DNA from 3 places in the Megamonas sp. genome. Region 2 is predicted to be linked to each of the others. Evidence: riboswitches for the same ligand, from Rfam matches in the RefSeq annotation. Region 2 holds a riboswitch; each other region holds the start of a gene.
The links. Region 2 has a riboswitch for cobalamin ahead of nikB (nickel ABC transporter permease). Riboswitches for the same ligand answer to the same signal wherever they lie in the genome.
Positions count from the first base shown of each region.

Region 1 (8,579 bases), on a different contig from region 2:
CTGTGAGCATAGCTGTAGTTAAACCTAAGTTTTTTAATTTAGCGATAGTGGATTTTGCATCATCTTTGATAGTATCATCAATAACAATAGAGCCAGCATATTTATCATCTATACCAATAAATATTTCTGTACCAGCATTAATAAGCAAATCATCAGGTAAAGCAATATTAAATCGTTGCATTAAGCGTTTATTACCACAATAAATTTTTTGCTTGTCAATAGTGCAGATTATACCTTCACCAGCAATTTCTTGATTATCAGTAGTAGTTTTTAAATTGAGTTTTTGTTTAGTGGCTTCATTGATAATGCTGATAGCAATAGGGTGAGAAGAAATTTTTTCACAACTAGCACAAAGAGAAAGCAATTCTTCTTTTGTGTAATTGTTTGTAGGATTTATAGTTTTAACTGTGAAATTACCATGAGTCAGTGTACCTGTTTTATCCATGACAATAGTTTTTATATTTTTTAGAGCTTCTAAAGCTAGACCACCTTTAAATAAAATTCCTTGTTTGGAACCGCTACCGATACCAGAAAAGAAAGCAAGTGGCACACTTAATACTAAAGCACAAGGACAACTAATTACTAAAAAAGTTAAAGCTGTATAAATCCAATGTTCCCAATCACCTGTAATCAATGAAGGAATGATAGCTGTAAGCGTAGCTACTAAAACGACAATAGGAGTATAAATTCTAGCAAAACGAGTGATGAATTTATCTATTTTAGGTTTGTTGGCAGCTGCATTTTCTACAGCTTGTAAAATGCGTGAAACCATAGATTCAGATAAAGGTTTTTCTACTTTCATTTTGATAGCGCCGGAAATATTCAAACAACCAGAAGTGATAGAGCTATTTGGGGCAATTTTTATTGGAATAGGTTCGCCAGTAACAGGTGATGTATCCAAACGACTTTCTCCTTCAATGACAATGCCATCAACAGGAATTCTATCACCAGCACGAACTAATAAAATATCGCCAACCTTGGCTTCATGAGCAGAAATAACAGACATTTTATCACTATGGAGAAGATTTACTGTTTCAGGTCGTAAATCAACAGCATCCATAATTTGACTGCGACTTTTTTCTGTAGCACGTTCTTCAAAATATTCGCCAATGCGATAAAAGAGCATAACACCGACAGCTTCAGGATATTCTTTGATAGCAAATGCTCCCAAAGTTGCGATACTCATGAGAAAGTTTTCATCAAAAACGTTTCCATGAAATAAATTGGTGATGGCAGTTTTTAGTACATGGAAACCTAAAATTAAATAAGCTACGATATACAGATAAAGTGTATATTGGTCAGGTACAAGAGAGGTAAATTCGCCAATGATAAATAAAATAGCACCAAATACAATTTCAATAATATCAATGGTTTTTTCATCAAAAAATTTTTTTGTATTTTGATGAGATTTTGAAGAAGCTTCATCAGCATTTATGATTTTTACACCATTTTCAATGGAATTAGCTATTTTATTTATTTGAGGTAGAAGTGCATCAGGATTTTGAGCTACTATTTTTAATTTTTTAGTAGCAAATGTCAATTGAGCAGATTTAATTTCAGGTAATTCGTTTAATTTTTTTTCGATTTTAGCACCACAGTTAGCACAATCTAGATTTTCGATTAGATAGATTTTTTCTTTATAATTAGAAGCATTTTCTTCAAGTTGAGAGATTATAGTGCCAGGTTCAATTTTGTCTGCTATTTTTTGAATAGTAGGTAATAATTCATCAGGATTTTTAGCTGTTAAAGTTAATTGTTTAGTCAAAATAGAAATAGTAGCGTTATCTACATTAGATAATTCGTTGATTTTTCGTTCGATTTTGGCAGCACAATTAGCACAATGGATATTGATTGAATATGCTTTTTGTTTGTGATTATTATTATCAATAGATAAATTAGAAGTAGTAGCCATATGTACGCCTCTTTTCTAAAATAATTATATACCCATAGGGGTATTATCTTTACGTCTTTAGTATACCCTATGGGGTATATGGTGTCAAGAATGAATATCAATAATGATTAAATTTTTATTTGACTCAATATAAATTTTGACTAGAATTATTTAGTATAAATATTTGTATAGATTTTAAGTAAAAATTTAGTCATTGAGGAGAGATTTTAATGAAGAACAATGAAAAAATAATTTTTCGTTTAGCCAAAATAGATGATGCAGAAAAATTAGTAGAAATTTATGCTCCCTATGTAAAAAATACAAATATCACTTTTGAATATGAAGTGCCAATAATTGACGAATTTAAACAGCGTATAACAAAAATAATGTCGAAATTTCCTTATATTTTAGCTTGTATTGGTGATGAAATAGTAGGTTATACATATGCTTCTACTTTTAGGGAACGACAAGCTTATAATTGGTGTGTAGAAACTTCTATTTATATTAATGAAAAATATCAAGGTAGAAAAATAGGAGAAATTTTATATACGAAATTAGAAGCGATTTTAAAATTGCAAAATATAACTAATTTAGTAGCAAGCATAACCTATCCCAATCCGCAAAGTATAGCTTTCCATGAAAAATTTAATTATAAGAAAATAGCTCATTTTACAAAATGTGGTTATAAGCAAAATTGTTGGTATGATATGGTTTTCATGGAAAAAATGATAAATAAACATGAAACATTGGCAAAAGAAATTATTTATTTACCTGATTTAGATAAAAATTTAGTGGAAAAGATATTGAAGAAATAATAATTTGATTTGCAGTATTAATGGATAATGCCTATAATATAATATATTAAATTAAATAGAGATAGGTGCGTAAGCTTAATAAGGAAACTGGAAGAGCCAGTACGGTCCCGCCACTGTAAGGGGAGCTATTTTTAATTATGTCACTGAAATAATTTATTTTGGGAAGGCGAAAATCAGCGAGGAACCTAAGTCAGGAGACTTGCCTATTGGAAAAACACCGTGAAATTTATAGATGATATATTTTTCAGACTCACGAGAGATGGGCAGGTGGAGAATTTTTCGTAGAAATACGGGATAAGTCTATCTCCCTGCCCAAAGGGAGATTTTTTTATGCGTAAAGAAATGAAAAGTGGCTATACAACAGGTTCTTGTGCAGCTGCTGGTACAAAAGCTGCTATACTTGCTTTACAGGGAAATGTCGTTCAAGAGATTGAATTATATGCTCTAAGTGGAGAATTATTGCATATTCCCATTAAAAATGTAGAGCTTACATCAACTGGAGCAAGAGCAGAAGTCATAAAAGATGCTGGTGATGACCCAGATATCACACATGGAGCTTCTGTATTTACGGAAGTAAAAATAAATAAAGATGATGATAAAATCAATTTTTATGCTGGCTTAGGTATTGGAAAAGTTACAGAGGCAGGTTTGTCTATTCCACCAGGAGAGCCGGCAATAAATCCAGGGCCACGAAAAATGATGACGAAAGTCGTTCGTGAATTGTTGCCAGAAGCTTATGGCTGTGATATTACGATATCTATTCCTAAAGGAGTGGAACTAGCGAAAAAAACGCTTAATCCTATATTAGGTATAGAAGGTGGTATTTCTATAATTGGCACTACTGGCGTGGTGCGTCCAATGTCTGAAGAAGGCTTTAAAAATTCACTTACACCGCAGATTTCTGTAGCCAAAGCAAATGGATTTGATGATATTATTTTTGTTCCTGGGAAAATTGGTGAAAATATCGCTAGTAAATTAAATCTTCCAGCAAAAGCTATGGTACAGACAAGTAATTTTATCGGTCATATGTTGGAATTTGCTGCTGATGAAGGAATTAAATCAGTGCTTTTATTTGGTCATTTAGGTAAATTGGTAAAAGTAGCTGGAGGAATTTTCTATACACATAGTAAAATAGCTGATGCTCGCTTGGAAATATTAGCTTCTTATGCTGCTCTTTTAGGTATGGGTAAAAAAGGCATAGAAGAAATTTTTAAAGTGAAGACAACAGAAGCAGCTATGCCAATTATTGAAAGATATGGATTGGTAGAAAAAGGTTTTTATGATTTATTAGCTAAAAGAGCTAGTCTTCGCAGTGAACAACATGTATTTAATGCTTTCAAAGTAGGAACTGTGATGGTTACTTTGAAAGGTGAAATTTTGGGCATGGACGATAATGCAAGAGAAATAGGTGGTAGATTAGGTTGGAACATAAAATAATTGTGGCTGGAATTGGTCCAGGGGCGAAAGAATATGTCATTCCTATGGCTATGCAAGCTATAAATGAAGCAAAAGTTTTAGTTGGGGGAACAAGAGCATTAAATGAATTTTCTCATCAAGGTCAAAAAACTTTTGCCATAAAAGCAGATATCACTGCTGTGATGGATTTTATAAAAGTTGAATTAAATGATAATGATGTAGTAGTGATGGTATCTGGCGATCCAGGATATTATTCTTTGTTAAGTGCTTTGCGCAAGAATTTTCCTTTAGAAAATATAAAAGTAATTCCAGGGCTAAGTTCCATGCAAACAGCTTTTGCCAAGATAGCACTTCCATGGCAAGACGCTAGTCTACTTAGTTTTCATGGACGTGTGCCAAGTGATGAAGACTTAAAATATTATCCAGGTCGCATAATCGGTATGCTCACAGATAATAAATTTAATTCTAATGCTATAGCCACATATTTGATTGCAAGAGGTTGGGATAAAAATGCGAGAGCATATATTTGTTCTAGACTTTCTTATCCTGATGAAAAGATAGTCAGCTTATCTTTAGATGAAGCACAGACAAAAGCATGTGCGAGTCATTGTGTGATGATAGTTGAAGGTTAATATAAAATAAATTATGAATAGAAAGTTGGTGCATATTTGAATTTACCAGGAATAGCAGATGAAGAATTTATTCGCGATAAAGTGCCAATGACAAAAGAAGAAATTCGCATTTTGACAATGTGCAAGGCAAAAATTCGTCCTGATAATATTATTTGGGATATTGGTGCTGGTACAGGTTCTTTATCTATTGAAGCGGCTTTACTTGCTCCACAAGGAGAAGTTTATGCTATAGAGAAAAAAGATTTAGCTGTTGATTTATTACATCAAAATATTGCTAAATTTAAATTAGAAGATAAAGTTAAAGTCATTGCCACAGAAGCACCAAAAGGATTAGATGAATTGCCAAATTGTGATGTAGTATTCATCGGTGGCAGTGGCAAACATATGTTTGAGATTTTAGATATAATTGATAGTAAATTAAATGAAGGTGGACGCATTATCGTAAATGCGGTAACAATCCAGACAATATCTGAAATCACAACATATATGAAGCAAAAAGAAAATTACACTTATGAATCAATTCAAGTACAAGTAAATCGTTTAAGACAAATCGGTTCATATGATATGTTCAATGCACAAAATCCAGTTTATATTGTTACTTGTAAAAAACTAAAATAAGATGAATTAGGGAGGATATTTTTTATGGTTTATATTATTGGTGCAGGCCCTGGGGATCCTGAACTTATTACAGTTAAAGGTCAAAGATTATTAAAAGAGGCAGATGTAATTATTTATGCTGGTTCTCTTGTAAATCCTGCATTATTAGATTATGCAAAAGCAGATTGTGAAATTTATAATAGTGCTTCTATGACTTTAGGTGAAGTTATTGAAACAATTACAGCAGCAGAACAAGAAGGCAAAATGACAGTTCGACTTCATACTGGTGACCCTGCAATTTATGGTGCTATTCAGGAACAGATGGACGAATTATCTCGTCGCAATATTGAATATACTGTAATTCCTGGTGTAAGTTCTTTCTTAGCTACAGCAGCAGCTTTGAAACAGGAATATACACTACCTGAAATTTCTCAGACTGTAATCATCACACGCAATGAAGGTAGAACACCTGTTCCTGAAAAAGAAAAATTAAAATCTTTAGCAGCTCATCAAGCTACTATGTGTATTTTCTTGAGTGTGCATATGATTTCTGAAGTAGTAGAACAGCTGATTGAAGGTGGCTATGAACCATCTACACCTATTGCTATCGTGCAGAAAGCTTCTTGGCCTGAACAAAAAATTGTACGTGGTACACTTGAAACTATTGCCGATATTGTTAAAGAAAATAATATTTCTCGTACAGCTATGATTGTTGTAAGTAAATGTTTAGATACAGAATATGCAAAATCTCGTCTTTATGCACCAGAATTTAGTCATATGTATCGTCAAGGTACAGATAAAGCTTAATGAAATATGCAATTATTACTGTAACTAAAAATGGTGCTAAATTAGCTTGTAAATTGCAAAATACCTTGAAAACTTGTGATATCTATGTAAAAAAAGATAGATATGATATTAGTTTAGCTGAGCATATATATGAGTATGACAAAATGAGAGATGTGATAAAAAATATTTTTGCTGAGTATGAAGCGATTATATTTTTCACTTCGACAGGTATTGCTGTGCGAATGATAGCACCATTTATCGTGCATAAAGTCAAAGACCCAGCTGTAATAGTTTTAGATGAAAAAGCTAATTTTGCGATAAGTTTATTATCTGGTCATTTAGGTGGAGCAAATGAACTCACGTTGAAGATTGCTGATATATTAAATGCTATGCCAGTAATTACTACAGCGACAGATACGAATAAAATAATTGCTCCTGATGTGGTGGCAAGAAAATATAATTTAGTGCCTTATCCTTTAGAACATATAAAAATAATTAATTCAGCATTAATTCAACAGCAAAAAGTTATTTATTATGTAGATAAAGATTTAAAGCAAAGTGAACAGATGATAATCGATTTGGCTAGAGATTTTAAGATTGAAGCTAAATTAATTGATGTAGAAGAATTTGATAGGCAAAATGATTTTTGTGTATTTATCACAGATAAACGACAAGTGCGAGAAAATATATTATTTTTAACGCGAAAACAATTGATAATTGGCGTTGGTTGTCGCAGAGATGTTGAACTAAATCTTGTGGAACAGGCAATAAATGAAGCTAAAAAAATGGCAGATTGTGAAGATTTAAAAATCAAAGCATTAGTTTCTACAATCGTCAAGCAAAATGAGAAAGCTTTACATCAATGGGCAGAAAAATATAAAGTAGAAACTCATTTTTATGATAATACAATCATGCAAAATGTGATTGATAAATATAAATTACCTGAATCTAATTTTGTAAAAAAACAAATTGGTATAGGAAATGTATGTCAAGCTGCTATATTGGCATATAATGAGAGGGCAAAAATAATTTTGCCGAAAACAAAATTTGAGAAAGTGACGGTGTCCTTAGCATGGGAATGATTAAAGTAATTGGAATTGGTCCAGGTGGTAAAGAGGATATGACTCCTCGTGCTTTAAATGCTATTTTAGAAGCTGATACAGTAGCAGGATATAACACATATATTAAATTGATAAAACATCTTTTAGATGGAAAAAATGTAATTGGCACAGGAATGATGCAAGAAGTTGACCGCTGTAAAATGGCTATTGAAGAAGCTGTAAAAGGTCATAATGTTGCAGTAGTTTCAAGTGGTGACTCTGGTGTATATGGTATGGCAGGTCTTGTCTTAGAATTATTATTGAAATTGCCAAAAGAAGAAAGACCACAAGTTCAGATTGTAGCAGGTCTTTCTGCTGTAAATGCGGCTGCTGCTGTATTAGGTGCTCCACTTATGCATGATTTTGCAATTATTAGCCTAAGTGATTTATTGACTCCATGGGAATTGATTAAAAAACGTGCAGACCTTGCAGCTCAAGGTGATTTTGTAATTGGTTTATACAATCCCAAAAGCCATAAACGTGTACAGCATATCGAAGAAATTCGTGAAATCATGTTAAAATATAAAGACCCTAAAACTCCAGTTGGCATTGTAAATAGTGCAAGCCGTGAAAATGAAACAATGGTTATTTCTGATTTAGAAAATTTCACCAAAGAAGATATTAATATGTTTTCTATGGTAATCATTGGCAATAGCAAAACTTTTGCTAAAGAAGGCTTTATGATAACACCTAGAGGCTATGAAGTATGATTTTTGTAGCTTCAGGAACGCAAGATGGTAGAGGTCTTGTAGAATATTTATTAAAGCAAAATTATAAAGTTATGGCTTCCGTAGTTACTAATTATGGTAAAGAGTTATTACCGAAAGATGAAAATTTAATCATCAATGACCATAAATTAGATGAAGAAGCTATGAAGAATTGCTTAAAAGAAAATCAGATAAAAGTTTTTGTAGATGCTACGCACCCATATGCGGTGAATGTATCTAAAACAGCTATGCAGGTTTGTGATGAATTAAATATACCTTATATTCGCTATGAAAGAGAAGTAACGCCAATACCTGCTTATAATAAACTTCATTTAGTGAAAACTTATGAAGAAGCATCTGACCTTGCTATGCAACTAGGTGAAAATATCTTTTTGACAACAGGTAGCAATCGTTTAGATTTATTTGCTAATGATAGTAAAAAATACAATAAGCATATTATAGCGAGAGTACTTCCTGCTATTGCTTCTCTGCAAATCTGTGAAAACTGTGGAATATCTCCCAAAGATATAGTAGCTGTGCAAGGGCCTTTTTCGGAAAGCTTGAATATAGCTTTATATGAAAAATACAATGCAGATGTTGTTGTAATGAAAAATAGTGGTACTTTAGGTGGCACA
Region 1 is NZ_CFQVBI010000078.1:22,693-31,271, reverse strand. It holds gene AC5LAX_RS11630 (heavy metal translocating P-type ATPase) at 1-1,912, opposite strand, end outside; gene AC5LAX_RS11625 (GNAT family N-acetyltransferase) at 2,122-2,706, shown strand; cobalamin riboswitch at 2,753-2,927, shown strand; gene cbiD (cobalt-precorrin-5B (C(1))-methyltransferase CbiD) at 3,037-4,143, shown strand; gene cbiE (precorrin-6y C5,15-methyltransferase (decarboxylating) subunit CbiE) at 4,128-4,754, shown strand; gene cbiT (precorrin-6Y C5,15-methyltransferase (decarboxylating) subunit CbiT) at 4,791-5,372, shown strand; gene cobM (precorrin-4 C(11)-methyltransferase) at 5,397-6,158, shown strand; gene AC5LAX_RS11600 (cobalt-precorrin 5A hydrolase) at 6,158-7,219, shown strand; gene cobJ (precorrin-3B C(17)-methyltransferase) at 7,210-7,947, shown strand; gene AC5LAX_RS11590 (cobalt-precorrin-6A reductase) at 7,944-8,579, shown strand, end outside.
Region 1: linked by a shared signal. The riboswitch ahead of cbiD (cobalt-precorrin-5B (C(1))-methyltransferase CbiD) and the one ahead of nikB (nickel ABC transporter permease) in region 2 are both predicted to bind cobalamin.

Region 2 (8,579 bases):
TTCACTGCAAATGATTAAGTTCCCTCGTTTATAAATAGCGATAAAACCTATCATACAACCATATATTTGAGCAATCAAAGAAGCATAGGCTACACCTTGAATATTCATATCCATGATAAATACAAATACGATAGATAAGACGATATTCAATACATTCATGGATATTTGCATAAACATAGTATAGCGAATTATCATCTGTCCCATGAGCCAGCCTAGCGTTACATAATTGATTAAAACAAATGGTGCTCCCCATATAATGATATCACAATAATTTTTCATCAATTCAACAACTTGGCTTTCAGGCTTCATTAGCAACGCATAATATTTGAAAATCCACGGATAAATGATTAAAAATATTAAACTTATTACTATAGCTATAAGTAGTGGTCTAGCTAAAGCTAAAAATTTATCTTTGGCGGATTCACTGCCCAAAGCTTGAGCGGAAAAACTTGTAGTAGACACTCTCAAAAATCCAAATAGCCAATATATATTGTTAAATAAAATTACTCCCAAAGAAACAGCAGCTATATAAAAAGCTTCTGACATATGCCCCATAACAGCAGTATTTACAGCTCCTAATAGAGGCTGTGTAGCTGTGGATAACATAAAAGGAGTAGTTACTTTTAGATATTCTTTATAAGTTAATTGTGATAGCATAAAATCTCCCATCTATTAAAATTTTTATATTATTTTATTTAAAATAAATGACAAGCAACATGATGATTAACTGATATCTCTTTTAATTTTGGCTTTTCCTGTTTACAAATATCTTTGCAGTATTTACAGCGATTTTGAAATGGACAACCTTTTGGCAAGTCCAAAGGGCTTGGGATATCACCAAAAAGAGTTTCTATATTTTTATTTTGCTCATTATCTAGAGAAAAAACTGCTTTTAATAAAGCTTTAGTATATGGATGCTTTGCTTCGATCAATTTATCACCATCAATTTTTTCAACGATATTGCCTAGATACATCACGGCTATACGATGACTAAATAAACTAACTAAAGCTAAATCATGACAAATAAAAATATAGGTGATATTTTTTTCTCGTTGAAGTTTTACTAATAATTTAATGATTTTAGCCTGAACAGATACGTCAAGAGCAGAAGTGGCTTCATCACAAACAATAATTTCAGGCTCTAGGGCTAAAGCTCTGGCAATAGCTACACGTTGACGTTGACCGCCACTCATATTATTCGGATATTTATATACAAAATCATCTGGCAACTCTACTAATCGCAATAATTCTTGAGCTTTTTCTTTCATTTGTGATTTTTTTATTAAATTAAAATTTAATAGCGGTTCACAAATAATATCGCCGATTTTCATTTTAGGATTAAACGCTGCTGTAGGGTCTTGAAAAACCATTTGAATATGACGACAATTTTGACGACGTTTTTCTCCTGTTAATTTAGTAATATCTTGATTATGAAAAATAACTTCACCAGAAGTTGGTGCGTGCATATTCATAATAGTTTTTACCAGTGTAGATTTACCACAACCAGATTCGCCAACAATGCCTACTGTTTCTCCAGCATTAATATTAAGACTAACATCATCACAAGCTGTTAAAAATCTATTATTACTAGCTGGAAATTTTTTAGTTATATTTTTTACCTGCATAATAACTTTAGACATAGCGCTGTCCTCCTATTTGTGGAACTGAAGCAAGTAAAGTTTTAGTATATTCTGCCTGTGGTGAATTAATTATATCTTCGGCTTTACCATATTCTACAACTTTGCCTTGTTTCATTACCATAATTTTATCTGACATATACGCAGCTACACCAATATTATGAGTTACTACAATCATTGCTGTACCACAACTGCGAGGAATTTCTATCAATTCTTTAACTATTTGTTCTTGCGTAGTAACATCAAGGGCAGAAGTAGGCTCATCTGCTAATAATAAAGATGGTTTAAAACTTATTGCCATAGCGATACCAACACGCTGACGCATACCGCCAGATAATTCAAATGGATATGATTTCATGATATTTTCAGGATTAGCTAAATTCATACGAGTAAGCATTTCTACAGCAAAAGAATATGCTTCTTTTTTAGTAAGATCATCGTGAATTTGTAGATATTCTATAAATTGTTTACCAATAGTTTGGATAGGATTTAACATATTACCACTATCTTGGAAAATCATAGCAATATGTTTTCCTCTTAAAGATAGCCAATCTTTATGGTTGTATTTCAATAAATCTTGATTTTCAAAAAGAATTTTTCCATTTATAATCTTTCCGCTATTAGGTAAACAACCTAATATGGCTCTAATCACTGTAGTTTTACCACAGCCAGATTCACCAACTATGGTCAAAATTTCTCCTCTATCCAAAGAAAAATTAATATTTTTAACTGTAGCTTCTATATTTTTGTTATATTGAATAGTTAAATTAGATACATCAAGTAACATTAATTTACCCCTTTTATGCTTTAGCTGGTTTTATTTTATTAGTAAGCCAATAATAATCCGATGGATACATAACTACACCCTCTAAGCCTTTGGTGCTGATAATATTAGTCTGTGGATAACCTAAGAATAATGCTGCACCATCATTTAATAAGATTTGTTGCGCTTCAATAATTAATTGACGACGTTTTTCTTTATCAAATTCGACAGATAATTGATTTAAAATCTCATCATATTCACGATTACTATATCCAGAACCATTTTGTGGATTATCTCCATTTACATTAGTTTTCCAATACCAACTTAAATAAATTTCAGGATCTCCAGTATTAGCAGTTGTAATATTAGAAATAAGTAAATCATAATCGCCATCAATACCCATTTTATCAATAAGGTTATAATCTACACTTTTTATATTTATCTTAATTCCTACTTTTTTAGCATCAGCTTGTACAGCTTCAGCGTATAAAGGAAGCTCTGCACGGCTATTATACACGACAAAATCAAGACTTAAGTCCTTGCCATCTTTATCTAAAATACCATCTCCATTACTATCATTCCAACCAGCTTCGGCTAATAATTGCTTAGCTCTTTCTGGATTATATGCATTTGGATCTGTCAACTCATCAAAGCCATAATCCATAGATGGCGGTATTGGTGCTTTACCTGTGATAAAAGTATCTTTTAGTAATATTTTATTATAATTTTCTCGATCACAAGCAGAAATCAAGGCAGCACGAACTTTATCATCGCCTAAAATACCATTTTGATTAATACGAGCAAGTACTGTACGTAATGAAGAAATTTCATCGATATAGAATTTATCATTATTTCTAAATAAATCTATATCTCCAGCTGCGATATTTACAGCAAAATTAACTTCACCAGATTGAAGTGCCATAGCACGAGTATTAGGATCATCAATAGATGGTATTTCTACACGCTCGAATGGAACTTCACCATCCCAATAATATTCATTTCTCACCATTACAGCCTTTTCTTTTACAAAAGATTCCACTTTATATGGACCAGTACAAATTGGACCTTCTTTGGCAAAATCTCTACCTTGTTCCTCTGCACTAACATCTACAATAATAAATAATGGGTCAGCCAAAAATCCAGGCATATTAGGTTGAGGTTTGCTTGTTGTGATTATTAGATTTTGACCATCAGCCTTCATTTCTGTGTATTCAAAGAAAGTTTTTGCTCGAGTATTTTTAGCAAAAGCACGTTCAATAGATTTTTTTACAGCTTCAGATGTTACTGGATTGCCATTAGAAAATTTTACATTATCACGGATTTTAAAAGTCCATGTTAAATGGTTATCACTAATAGACCAACTTTCCGCAAGCCATGGCTGAACATTCATTTTTTCATCAAATTTTGCCAAACATTCACCAATAGCATAACGCATCACAACCCAGCCAAAATAATTTTGTGTTGGCTCTAAAGTATCTGCAAAATTTGTAACTCCAAATTTTAAAGTAGTTTTATCTACTGTATTTTCAGAGCCACAACCAGCTATTATACCTGCAGTCAATATACCACATAGACTTAAACTAATAGCCTTCCATAATTTTTTCATTCTAAAACTTTTCATATTTAACCTCTTTTCTTATCAATAAAATCTATCAATCCTGTCTAGGGTCTAAAATATCACGTAAACTATCTCCCCAAAGATTAAATATAGCTACTACTATAAAAATAGCTAACCCTGGATAAATCATCAGCCATGGAGCAGTTTGAATATATTGACGACCTTCATTGAGCATTAATCCCCATTCTGGTGTAGGTGGTTGAGCACCAAAACCTAAAAAAGATAGACCCGCTATTTCCATCATCATAGTGCCAATATCCATAGCTCCCGTAATCACTATCAACGGTAAAATATTAGGTAGTAAATGATGATACATAATTGTAAATGTAGTTGCTCCACTAGTTTTACTAGCTATGATAAAATCATTATTTTTTAATTTAATAACTAAACTTCGTACTAAGCGAGCATATTTTGCCCAACTTACAACGACTAAGGCGAAAATCGTATTTATAATACTTCCACCCATGATGCCAGCTATAGCGATAGCTAGAATAATTCCTGGAAAAGAAAGCATAATATCAGCCAAACGCATTAAAATAAGTTCTATTTTACCGCCAAAATAACCAGCAATTATACCTATGATTGAACCTATAGTTGCTGTCAAAATCACAATGCAAATCGTCATAAATAATGATATTTGCATACCATAGATTATGCGTGAAAAAATATCTCTGCCCAATTTATCTGTACCTAAAAAATATTCATTATTTGGCGTTTGCAATGCTTTCAACATATTGGCTTCATAAGGATCATGTGGCACTAAAACTGGTGCTAATAGAGCAATGCAGATTATTAAAATGACTGAAAAAGAATATATGGAGAATAATTTATTTTGTTTTATAAAATTAAAAATCATATTGTATTAATTCTCCTTTTTTATTCTTGGATCGAGATAACTATAAGATAAATCCACTAAAAAATTAATTACTGTATATACTGTGGCAATCCATAAAACAATCCCTTCAATTAATGGATAATCACGCATAGTAATCGCTTGAACTGCCATTTTGCCTATACCTGGCCAAGAAAAAACAGTTTCAATAACAGCAACACCACCTAATAACCAACCGATGGACATACCTAATAAAGTTATTAAAGGTAAAATGGCGTTAGGTAAAATATGTTTCCATAAAATAGCTTTTTCAGACAATCCTCTAGCTCTAGCGCCAATTACATAATCTTGATGTAATTCATCTAAAATGACAGTACGCACTTGTCTAGTATATTTCGCTGATTGATAAATAGCTAAAGTAAGTGCGGGCAATACTAAACCTGAAAAACTGACCTTTGCTGTAGCAATAGGAGCTAGACCCAGCTTTAAGCCAAAGATATATAATAAAATCAAACCCACCCAAAAGCTTGGCATAGATACACCAATAAAAGAAAATATTCTCACTAAAAAATCAGGAATTTTATTGCGATGCGTAGCAGAAAAAATTCCCAAAGGAATGGAAATGACCATAATTAAAATAATTGTAGTTAATGCTAATAAAACAGTCCCTGCAAAGCCTTCTATTAATTTCTCCATAACAGGTTTTTTAGCTGAATAAGAAATTCCCATATCGCCTTGCACTACACCTAAAAGCCAATTACCATATTGTACAAGAAATGGATCGTTAAGTCCCATTTCTTCACGAGTTTGCTCAATTACTTCTTGAGAAACAATAGTATCTGATGCTTCTAAGAGCATAGTGGCTGGATCACCAGGTGATAAATAAGTTAAACAAAATGTTAAAAAACTGACTCCAATTAAAGTAATTACTAATTGAATTAAACGATTTATTAATCGTTTCAAAATAAAAAGCCTCCTTTATATTTTGTTTATTTTTTTAGTAGATTATCTTTTAGCTCCTTTCTTTATTTTCTTGTTTATCCCTAACAAAAAAGTCTGCTTTAACAAGCAGACTTAAATATGATTATATACAAATATAAAATATAATAAAAAAACCTAATTCCATAGAATTAGGCAGTATTATACAAATTTATATTCGTACAAAATCGCCTTCCCATCGCTCGCAGGTAATAACGGTGATTATTAAATAGGCAGTTCTCCTGGCTTAGAGTCATAGCTATTCACGCCTTCCCAAGAAGATAATTTATTCTCAGTGACATAATTGTGAAATCGCTCGTCTTTACAGTGGCGGGACCGCTTCGGCTTATACCGAATTCCCTATTAAGTCTGTATAGACACCTATTCTATCTATATTTTATTACTTATGTTTTATGTTATCATTAGTGATAATCTTTGTCAATTATTTTATAATAAATTTCATTAATTTTATTATTACTAAAAACTTTATATAAGATATATAGTTTTTGTAAAGTTGTTAACTTATTGGCGGATTGATAAAAATATTTAAAAATTATAGCCACAAAAAATCTATTTACAATAGACTTTTGTATATTATTTTTCTCATAGCTTATTGTTTTTATAGATGATATAATTATGAATATAAAATTTATAATTGTTATCAATATTATAATATAAAGAGAGGGATTTTCATGTATGAAGATTTAATTGAAGAAAAAGTTTCTTCCGAAGATATTTTTGATGGGGTATTACTTCATGTAAAGCGTGATTATGTAAAATTACCAAATGGTAATAAAGCTGTTCGTGAATGGATAAAACATCAAGGTGCTTCTGCTGTTATTCCTGTATTGCCAAATGGTAATATTATTTTAGTGCGTCAATATCGTTATCCTATTGGCAAAGTAACTTTAGAAATTCCTGCTGGCAAATTAGATAGTGTTGACGAAGACCCATTAATTTGTGCTAAACGTGAATTATCTGAAGAAACAGGTTATACTGCTAATAAATACACACAAATTCATAAATTAGCTACTACTGTTGGTTTCTCTAATGAATGGATTTATATTTATTTAGCACAAGATTTAGTAAAAGGTAAACAACATACTGATGATGATGAATTTATAAATCTAGTAGAAATGCCACTAAGCGAAGCTGTCGATTTAGTTAATAAAGGTGAAATCTTTGATGCTAAATCTGTTGTTGCTATTTTAATGGCAGAAAAATTGTGTAAACAATAATTTATTTATATTTGTTATTTAAAAATTTAGGAGGTATTTAATGTTTGGTTTTGGTCCAGATATGATATATGCAATCCCAGGTTTGTTGATTGCATTGACTGTTCATGAATATGCCCATGCTAAGGTTGCTGATAATTTAGGAGATTTCACTCCTCGTATGAATGGCAGATTAACTTTAAATCCTGTAGCTCATATTGACCCTATTGGATTGATTATGTTATTTTTTGCTCAAATAGGTTGGGCAAAGCCTGTACCAATTAATTTAAATAATTTTGATGATTGGCGTAAAGGTGAAATGCAAGTTTCCTTAGCAGGACCATTAGCTAATTTAATCACAGCTTTTGTAGCTTCAATATTTTTTGCTCTTTGTTTTAAGTATAGTTTTGCTCCTCATTGGCTTGTTATGGTATTACAATTAATTATTATTTATAATGTAAATTTTGCTATTTTTAATTTAGTACCTATTCCACCACTTGATGGTTCTAAAATCTTATCTTCTCTGTTACCAGGTAGATTAGCTTATAAATATCAATCTTCTGTAATTAATCGTTATAGCTTTTTTATTCTAATCGCTCTTGTTTTTACTGGAATATTGGGTTTTATCATTCACCCTATCAGTAACTTTATTATAAGCATTTTAAATCTTATTATTTCTATTATTATTTAATGAGTTTTTTATGCAACAAGAACAATATAAGGTACATTTAGAATCCTTTGAAGGGCCATTAGATTTATTATTGCATTTGATTGAAAAAAATCGTATTGATATTTATGATATTCCTATTGCTCTATTGACGGAACAATATATGGATTATCTTGCTAAATTTAAAGAGTTTAATATTGAAGTAGCTAGTGAGTTTTTAGTCATGGCAGCCACATTATTACAAATCAAATCCAAAATTTTATTACCTGATACTAAGGTAGAAGAAGTAAATGAAGATGATACTGATGAGGTTGACCCACGAAAAGAATTAGTCGAACGATTATTAGAATATCGTCGTTATAAAGAAGTCAGCAGTATTTTAGGTGAAATGGCAGATGAAGCTGGCAAAAGATTTTTTCGTGAAGCTTCTAATCTACCGACAAAACATTTGCCACCTAAAGGGCTTGATGTAAAACTTTTGTGGCAAGCATTTCAAAATGTGCTAGAAAGCCAAATTGAAAATGAACCTCTTGTAGCTAATGTTGCTCGAGAAAAATATACTATTGAAGATAAAATCATTTCTTTATTGGCTTTGCTTAAACAACATGGCGGAAATATTTGTTTTAACACTGTATTTCAATATAGTGAGCATAAGATTTCTAAATCTGAATTAATCACTACTTTTTTAGCTATGTTAGAATTGATTAAAATAAAGAGAATAACAGTATATCAGACAAGTATATTTTCGCCCATTTATTTAAAAATCAATGATGAAGTCGAATCTTCTGATAACGATATTATTGTTGATAATACTGAAAATAATTAAAGATTGTTAATAGATGATTTTTTGATAAAAATTCATGAAAATAG
Region 2 is NZ_CFQVBI010000065.1:90,408-98,986, forward strand. It holds gene AC5LAX_RS09285 (MATE family efflux transporter) at 1-657, opposite strand, end outside; gene AC5LAX_RS09290 (ABC transporter ATP-binding protein) at 696-1,640, opposite strand; gene AC5LAX_RS09295 (ABC transporter ATP-binding protein) at 1,633-2,424, opposite strand; gene AC5LAX_RS09300 (ABC transporter substrate-binding protein) at 2,438-4,006, opposite strand; gene nikC (nickel transporter permease) at 4,053-4,874, opposite strand; gene nikB (nickel ABC transporter permease) at 4,881-5,813, opposite strand; cobalamin riboswitch at 6,044-6,228, opposite strand; gene AC5LAX_RS09315 (NUDIX domain-containing protein) at 6,521-7,066, shown strand; gene AC5LAX_RS09320 (site-2 protease family protein) at 7,107-7,733, shown strand; gene AC5LAX_RS09325 (segregation and condensation protein A) at 7,744-8,535, shown strand.

Region 3 (8,579 bases), on a different contig from region 2:
AAATACCAATAGATACTATAGAAATTTCTTGATTATGTGTGATAGCACGTAACAAAGTCGATGTATGCGTCAATGGCAAAGCTTCAATAAAATAATGTAGTAATAATGGCAATTTATCCGTAGAGAAAAATGTGCCACATAAAAATGACATCGGCAATAAAATATACGTATTAAATCTTGCCATATCTTCAAAAGTCTGTACTGTCATTGCTGCTGAAAAACCAATTTCAGCAAAGATGATACAATTTATAATCAATATAATTATAAATAATGGTGTAATCGCAAATTTCGCACCAAATAAATAAGCTAAAACAACGATAATCGCTGAAGAAATCATGCCACGAAGCACAGCAGCCAAAATCTTTCCTGCTACAAAAGCTATTGGTCGAATAGGCGATACTAAATATTCCTCTAAAGATTTATGATATATACGTTCTGCATGTACAGGAGTTAAACTATTAAAAGCTATATTCATGGAATTTAAAGCCAAAATCCCTGGAACTAAAAAATCTAAATATGAACCAGTCCCTGTATTAATACTTCTACCTAAGCCCCAGCCAAAAGCCACCATATATAAAATAGGTGCTACCATACGGCTTAAGATGAATTTTATCATGCGATGTTTCAATACTACCCAGTCTCGCCAAAAAACAGTCCAAATATCATATAGCATAATCAGCTCACCGTCCTTCCTGTCAATTCTACGAAGACATCTTCTAAATTGGAATGACGTATAGTTGTCGCTACATCTAAAGTTCCAGCAAAATCAGCACATTCTTTACGAGAATTAAAAAATTTATACTCTCTAGACTCTTCGCTATCCCATTCTACAACATATTTGCCAATTTGCTCACAAAGAGCCTTTGGCGTATCCAATTTTATTAAACTACCTTTATTTAAAATAGCCACTCTATTACATAGATTTTCTGCTTCTTCAATGTAATGTGTAGTCAAAACTACAGTAACACCATCTTTTGGCAATCGACGTATTAAATCCCAAATACGTCGGCGCACCTGTGGGTCTAAAGCCACCGTTGGCTCATCTAAAAATAAGATTTTAGGATTATGCATCAAAGCTCGCACAATCAATAAACGTCTTTTCATACCACCAGATAAACTTTTTACTTTATCATTAACTCTATCTTGAAGCTCTACATAATTTAATAATTCTTCAATGCGAGCATGGCGCTCACTTTTGGGAATGTGATGCAATCTTCCATGTAATTCCATATTTTCCCAAACAGTCAAATCCTGATCAAAATTTATATGTTGCGGTACTACTCCTATATATTTTTTTACATTTAATTCGTCGCTGAATATATCTTTTCCCTTATATAAAATTTCTCCAGCTGTAGGCTTTGTAAGCATGGTAAGCATGCGAATAGTTGTCGTCTTACCTGCTCCATTTGGCCCTAAAAGCCCAAAGATTTCACCTTCATCAATCGTCAAATTTAAATCTCTTACAGCCGTTTTTTCTATATTTTTACCTTGTTTATTTTTAGAAACAAAATTTTTCTTTAGGGATTTTATTTCAAGCATATTTATTCCCCTTATTATATTAATTTTTAACTAAAGATACTGGAAAAATTATTTTATCTTCTGGATTTTGACAGTTTTGATACATCTTAGCATTCACACCAAATACTTTAGCTAAATTTTCTACATCAAGTACAGTATTTGGCTCACCTTGCTCAAATACATGTTTATCTTTCAAGATAACTATATCATCAGCATACATACGAGCATGATTTATATCGTGTAAGACCATAATCACTGTCATTTTTTCGCGTTTATTCAATTCATCTACTATCTGCATGACTTCTATTTGATGAGCAATATCTAAATAAGTAGTTGGCTCATCTAATAATAAAATCTTTGGCTGTTGAGCAAGTGCCATTGCAATCCATGTACGCTGTCTTTCACCGCCAGATAAAGTGCTGACTAAGCGATGAGAAAAAGATGTAATATGTGTTTTTTCCATTGCTTCTTCAATAATCGCTTGCTCTTTTTTATTATTCAATGATTTAAATATAGAGCGATAAGGAAATCTACCATAACTCACAAGCTCTTTTACCGTCAAATCTGTTGGTGTTGTCGCTCCCTGTGGTAATATTGCCATTTTCTTCGCTAGATTTTTTCTGGATAAATGCAAAATATTTTCTCCATCAATCAAGATTTCGCCTTTATACTGACGATTTAATCCTGAGATAGCTTTTAATAAAGTCGATTTACCACAACCGTTTGGCCCTATGATAGCTGTCTTTTTTTCAGCTTTAAAATCAATATTAATTCCATCTAAAATCAATTTATCATATATTTTTATCATTAAATCAGATACTTTTAAATTAACCATATCAAAGCTCCTTTCTAAGTAAAAATAAAAAGAATGGAGCTCCTAATATCGCCATGAAAATTCCCACAGGCAATTCCAGTGGAGCAAATGCTACACGGGCGAAAGTATCACTATAAGTAACTACAGCTATTCCCAAAAGTGCTGACGAAGGTATCAAATAGCGATAATCTGAACCTACAAGCAAACGAGCTGTATGTGGCACTATAAGCCCTACAAAACCTAATAAACCTGCTACAGATACAGCACTTGCTGCCAATAATGCTCCTATAGCAGTCAAATAAATGCGTGTTAATTCTACATTAACCCCTAGAGCCTTTGCTATATCATCACCCAATTGCAAAATATTTAAATGGCGTGAACCCAACATTGCTAAAATAAATCCAATTAAAGCATAAGGCCAAATAATATCTACATGTGGCCATGAACGAGCCGATAAGCCCCCTACCATCCACATCAAAGCACCATGTATTCTATCACTATATAAAACTAAAATAGCGGAAATACCTGCACCTAAAAATGCTGATACTGCCACCCCTGCTAAAATAATACGCAACGGTCTTATACCATTTTTCCATGCCAATAAATAAATGCAAATAGCTGCAATCATAGCACCGACAAAAGCTATAGGCGTTATTAGATATTCCATAGCAGGAAATAATACAATCACTAAAATACCTGTAAGCCCTGCCCCTGAAGAAATCCCTATGATATGTGGATCAGCTAAAGGATTTTTCATCACAGCTTGTAAAATAGCTCCTGCCATAGCCAAATTCATGCCTACTAATCCTGCAACTATCGTTCTTGGCAATCTAATATTATATAAAATCTGTTGGTGAGGACTACTTACACCATCAATAAAAATATTTTTCAATTCGCTTATTGGAATAGCTACTGCTCCACTTATTATACTGCATATAATGCCCGAGCAAGCTAAAATGGCGAATACTATCATCATTAGTATTCGCCATTTATTAATCGCTATGCCAAATTTTGTAGTTTGTAAAACTTCTTGTTTTTGCATAGTCATATCAATTCACCATCAATTAAATTTATCTGGATAAACAAGCTTAGCCATAGTTTCAACCGCTTCTGGATAATGAATGCCTGGACTTAGTAAAAATAATTCCTGTGGCAAGAAATATACTTTCTTTTCTTTTACTGCTGGAAGAGTCTGCCATGCTGGATTATTTTCTACATTCTCCATCATAGATTTCTTTATAGTTTCTAGTTTTCCCATACTTGTAACAAAGATAACATCTGGATTTGCTGATACTAATGTTTCCAAACTATATGGCGCAGAAGTTGGATTGCTTTCTAATGGAGTCAATCCCTTAGCAATATTTTCAAATTCCAAAATCTCTGCCGTTGAACCTGCAATACTACCTTCTAACTGTACAGTTACATTTTGAGCTGTACTATGTAGTATTGCTATACGTTTATGTTCATTTGGCAATTTGTCTTTTATTTCTGCTATTTTATTATCCATATCTTGTATCAAAGTTTTTGCTTTATCTGGATTTCCTGCAATCTGCCCTAAAACATCTACAGTATGTTTTACTTGGTCATACGTACGCATTTCAAGAACAACTACAGGAATACCATTTTCTTCAAACGTAGATACAAATTTATCATTCATACCCTTATAAGCAATTACTAAATCTGGTTGAGCTTCTATTACTTTCTCAATATTAATATTATAGACATTTCCTACTTGTGGTAGATTTTCATCTTCTTTGGGAATACCTGTTTTTGCTGATACCCTAGCCACTATTTTTCCATCAACAGCATGAAGTGGCTCTAAAAAAGATGCTGATAATGGTACTATTCTCTCTGGTTTTTTCGTCAAAACTACTTGTCTATCAGCATCATCTGTAATAGTTAAATAACTATCAGTTCCACTCGAAGCATTTTTTTCCTCTGTTTGACTACCACAACCAACTAATATTACTGAAAAACATATTACTAAAGCTAATATACAAAACAAACCATTTAATTTTTTCATAGTAACATTATCTAAGGCAATTAAATACCTTTACTCCTTCTAGTCAAAATAGTTGATAAATAATTTAATTTTTTATCTTTTTGAGCTTGTAAATCATTTATAATTTCTTCATCTGGAAGACCACAACGGCTTACAAGTACAGCATTATCCACCATATCATTTTCAGCTAAAGCATCTACTACTTCAGGATAATTTTTATAAACTTTCATCATTACCACATTATTAGAAACAGCTAAAGCTTTATCAATAGTTTCTTTATCAGCAGTTGCTGGAATTACACTGATGATATCATTGCCTTCAACTAAAGGATAACCTAATTTACTACCAATCGCACAAAATGCTGGCACACCTGGGATAGTTTCAATATTTATATCTTTTTCTTTTGCTAAAAGACGATATACATAAATATATGTACTGTAAAACATTGGATCGCCTAATGTTAAAAATACTACATTTTTTCCAGCTTGTAATAAAGCTAAAATTTCTTCTTTATTTTTCTGCCATGCATCAGTAGTTTCAAAATTAACTACCATTGGAAAAACTTGATATACAATTTCAATATCATCTTTTAAATAAGGTTTAGCTATGCTTAAAGCTACGCTACCATCTTTTTTTTCTGTTTTTGGTGCAATGAGTACATCAGCTTTTTCAATAGCTTTAATAGCTTTCATTGTCAATAATTCTGGGTCTCCAGGACCTACACCAATACCATAAAAAGTTCCTGCCATGATTAAAAATCCTCCTGCATAAAAAGGTATGTGACAAAATTTGCCACATACCTTACTGTATTACATTTTGCATATTTTAGTAGAAACTAAATTACTTAATAAAATAATGCTCTTGTTTATTTTACACTTGCCATATAAAAGCGTCAAGCTTAGGCCACACAGCTTATTTATCTGCTTGCAATGCATCAAAAGCTTCATTTGCTCTATCCACAAATAATTGGCGAACATTTTCATTTTCACCTAAACCGTGAAGATAAGTATCCACTTTGAAACCTTCTTTTTCTAAAATAGATTTATGTGAATCTTCTTCTTCTCCTGCCATATCATTATTAGCATGGTCACCTGCTACCATCATAAGTGGCATTAAAGTTACATTTTTGATTTTCTTAGCTTTTAACTCTTCAATGACATCTTCTAATCTTGGATTACCTTCAACTGTATAAATCAAAACTTTGCCATCATAAAGTTTATTTAAACGATCTTGCATTACAGCATAATATGCATTTGATGGATCTGGTGTACCATGAGCCATAACAAGTACTGCATCTTTTTTACCTAATTTAGGCATTTGAGATTCAAGTGCTTTCATAGCATCTTCTACATCATCTCTTTGATTTTCTTGTCCCATCCAATACATAAGAGGTGTACCAATAGTCATTTTCTTAAATTGAGTTTTGTAAATATCATAAACAGCTGTTTTATAAGTATATTCAATACCAGGAATAACATCTAAAGAAGTGAGTGCAATGCGATTATAGCCTTCAGCTTTTAGTTGTGCCAAAGCTTCTTCTGGAGTTGGAATATTAATACCTTCTTTAGCTTTAATGCGGTCAATAATAATATGTGAAGTAAATGCTAATACCACTTTAGTATTTGGATGTGCTTTTTGAATTTCATCTACAGTTGCTTCAATTGTTTTTGCACGAGTATCTTTAAAAGTAGTACCAAAACTCATCACTACAATAGCATCTTTATTTGGTGCCTTCATTAGCTGTTCATCTGTTGTATTATAAGTACGTAAACCAATTTCTGTTGCTTTTAATAAAGCTGGAGTTGCAGTCTTTACTTCAGAGCTCAACTCATAACCAGAAGCAAAAGATGTTGCAGATACGCCTGTTAAGGCTACACATGCCATAGATGCCATTAAAATTTTTTTCCATTTAGCTTTCATATTGTTCTTTCCTCTCTTAGCTGAGTTATCCCCTTTATCCTACAATTTTCTTTTAAGCTAGGTTAAAAGTCATAAAAAAAATGAACCTTCTGCGCGCTCAAAGGTTCATTTCTAGTATAAAAAATCTCTACATGGAATTATACCGATGTAGAGATAGCCTTATACTGTAATAAATCTCCTACCTATCTCTCGCAGGTCATAACGGTGATTGACAAATAGGCAGTTCTTCTGACTCAAGTTCATCGCTTCTTCAAGCCTTCCCAAGAAAATCTCAGTGACATATTTTTGAAGTTGCTCACTTTCACAGCGGCGGGACCGTAGTAGCTTTTACTACTTTATCTATTAAGTCCTAGGGACACCTATTCCACTCAATATAAATTATAAATAAAATTAATTAAAAAATTAATTCTATTTTTACCATAACATTTAGTAATAAATATGTCAAGTCATTATTGCGACTTTTGTACTATCGTTTCTGTCGCTAAACCAAATTTAGTTATACCAATAGCCTTGAATTTATCTAATAAAGCCATTATTTTACCATAATCAATGCTTTCATCAGCACGAATAACTACAGCAAAATTATTATTTTCTTCATATTTTTCTTTTGCACCTTGAAGTAATGTATCTTCATCTATCAATTTATTTTCTAAATACAAAGTGCCATCAGCTTTCATCGTAACTAAATAATTAACATTTGTTTGACTTTGGGCATTTTGCACTTTAGGCATATTTACAGGAATAGTTTTTAAATCCACCATGTACAGTGTGCTGAGCATAAAAAATACCAATAAGAAAAACATAATATCAATCATTGGTATAATCATGACCTCAGGCTTAGAAAACGCTCTTCTATCTTTTAAACGCATTGTCATTCACCTCTAGTTATATAACCTTCAATTAGTGAAAAAGCCTGTTCCATATCAGTTACGATACGGTCTATTCTCTGCACAAAATATGCATGAATAGCCAAAGAAACAATAGCTACACAAAGTCCTGTAGCTGTTGCGATTAATGCTTCACCTACACCCCCAGTGATAGCAATAGCTTGACCTTCTTCTAAATTAAATACGCTAAAAGCTGAAATCATACCAATTATTGTCCCCAATAAACCTAATAAAGGAGCCATAGTAACAATTACATTTAAATAATAAAGTCTTTCTCTAAATTTAGAAATACTTATCCCTGATTGAACTTCCAACAACATCATCAAATTGATATTTTTATTTTGCATTTTATTGAAAGCAAAATCGACTAAAGAAGCTAAATCCCCCTTGCTATTTTGTGCTAAATTTCTAGCCTCTTCAATTTTATTATTAATCATCAATTTATAAAAATTTTGTGCAAAAGCTCTTCCCGAATCAGCTTTCATAAAATATAATAAGCGTTCTATACCAATAGTGATAATAAAGATTGAGCATATTAATAATATGTACATTACTAATCCGCCCTTATGAAAATACTCTACACCTTGCATCAATAAGTCCATGAAAAGACCTCCTATAAAAATCTCACTTCTTGTATTATAATTTATTCATACTAATAATAAGCTTATCAAATATAGCTGTCAAACCTAAAATCAAAAAACTTAACAATTAAGGAAGTGCTTTTATGTTTACTACAAAAGTTCAAGTCGCCCATCATGATATGCAGGATTTTATTTCTAATTATCAAGACATAGACAAATTTTTGACTTATTGCCAACAATGTAATAATTATAAACATAAATGGTCTTGTCCACCACTTAGCTTTAATCCTAAAACTTATTTGAGCCAATATAAATCTATTTATTTAGTAGCTGTACAAATAAATTACAGTGAAGATACTATAAATAGCTTAACTACTAAAGAAGAAATTAGTACATTTACTCGCAAAACTTTGCGCAAACTAAAAAATGAAATAGCTACTGCTCTACTAAATTTAGAAAATGATAATACAATTTCTCTATCTTCTGGTGGCTGTAGTTACTGTTGCAAATGCAGTAGAACTGTTAATCAGCCTTGTAAAAAACCAGATAAAATGCGTCATTCTCTTGATTCTTTTGGCGTAGATTTAGGAAAAGTAATGGAAGATATATTTAATATAAAATTACTTTGGGGCTTAGATAAATTACCAAAATATCACGTATTAATTCATGCTTTAATCTCTAACGAAACTATTTCTGCTACAACTATATCTGACATAATAAGCAAAAACAGCGTATAACTATAATAGTTATACGCTGTTGTTTTAAAAAATATTCTTTCCCCCTCAGTTAAGGGAAAATATATAAAGTTATGGGGGAAAGAGAGAGAGTTAACAAATTATTTTAATTTCCACATAATG
Region 3 is NZ_CFQVBI010000072.1:26,509-35,087, forward strand. It holds gene AC5LAX_RS10755 (ABC transporter permease) at 1-673, opposite strand, end outside; gene AC5LAX_RS10760 (ABC transporter ATP-binding protein) at 676-1,539, opposite strand; gene AC5LAX_RS10765 (ABC transporter ATP-binding protein) at 1,559-2,353, opposite strand; gene AC5LAX_RS10770 (FecCD family ABC transporter permease) at 2,355-3,380, opposite strand; gene AC5LAX_RS10775 (ABC transporter substrate-binding protein) at 3,393-4,355, opposite strand; gene cobI (precorrin-2 C(20)-methyltransferase) at 4,376-5,083, opposite strand; gene AC5LAX_RS10785 (sirohydrochlorin cobaltochelatase) at 5,247-6,254, opposite strand; cobalamin riboswitch at 6,456-6,632, opposite strand; gene AC5LAX_RS10790 (ExbD/TolR family protein) at 6,704-7,123, opposite strand; gene AC5LAX_RS10795 (MotA/TolQ/ExbB proton channel family protein) at 7,126-7,743, opposite strand; gene AC5LAX_RS10800 (DUF2284 domain-containing protein) at 7,866-8,459, shown strand; gene araA (L-arabinose isomerase) at 8,558-8,579, opposite strand, start outside.
Region 3: linked by a shared signal. The riboswitch ahead of AC5LAX_RS10785 (sirohydrochlorin cobaltochelatase) and the one ahead of nikB (nickel ABC transporter permease) in region 2 are both predicted to bind cobalamin.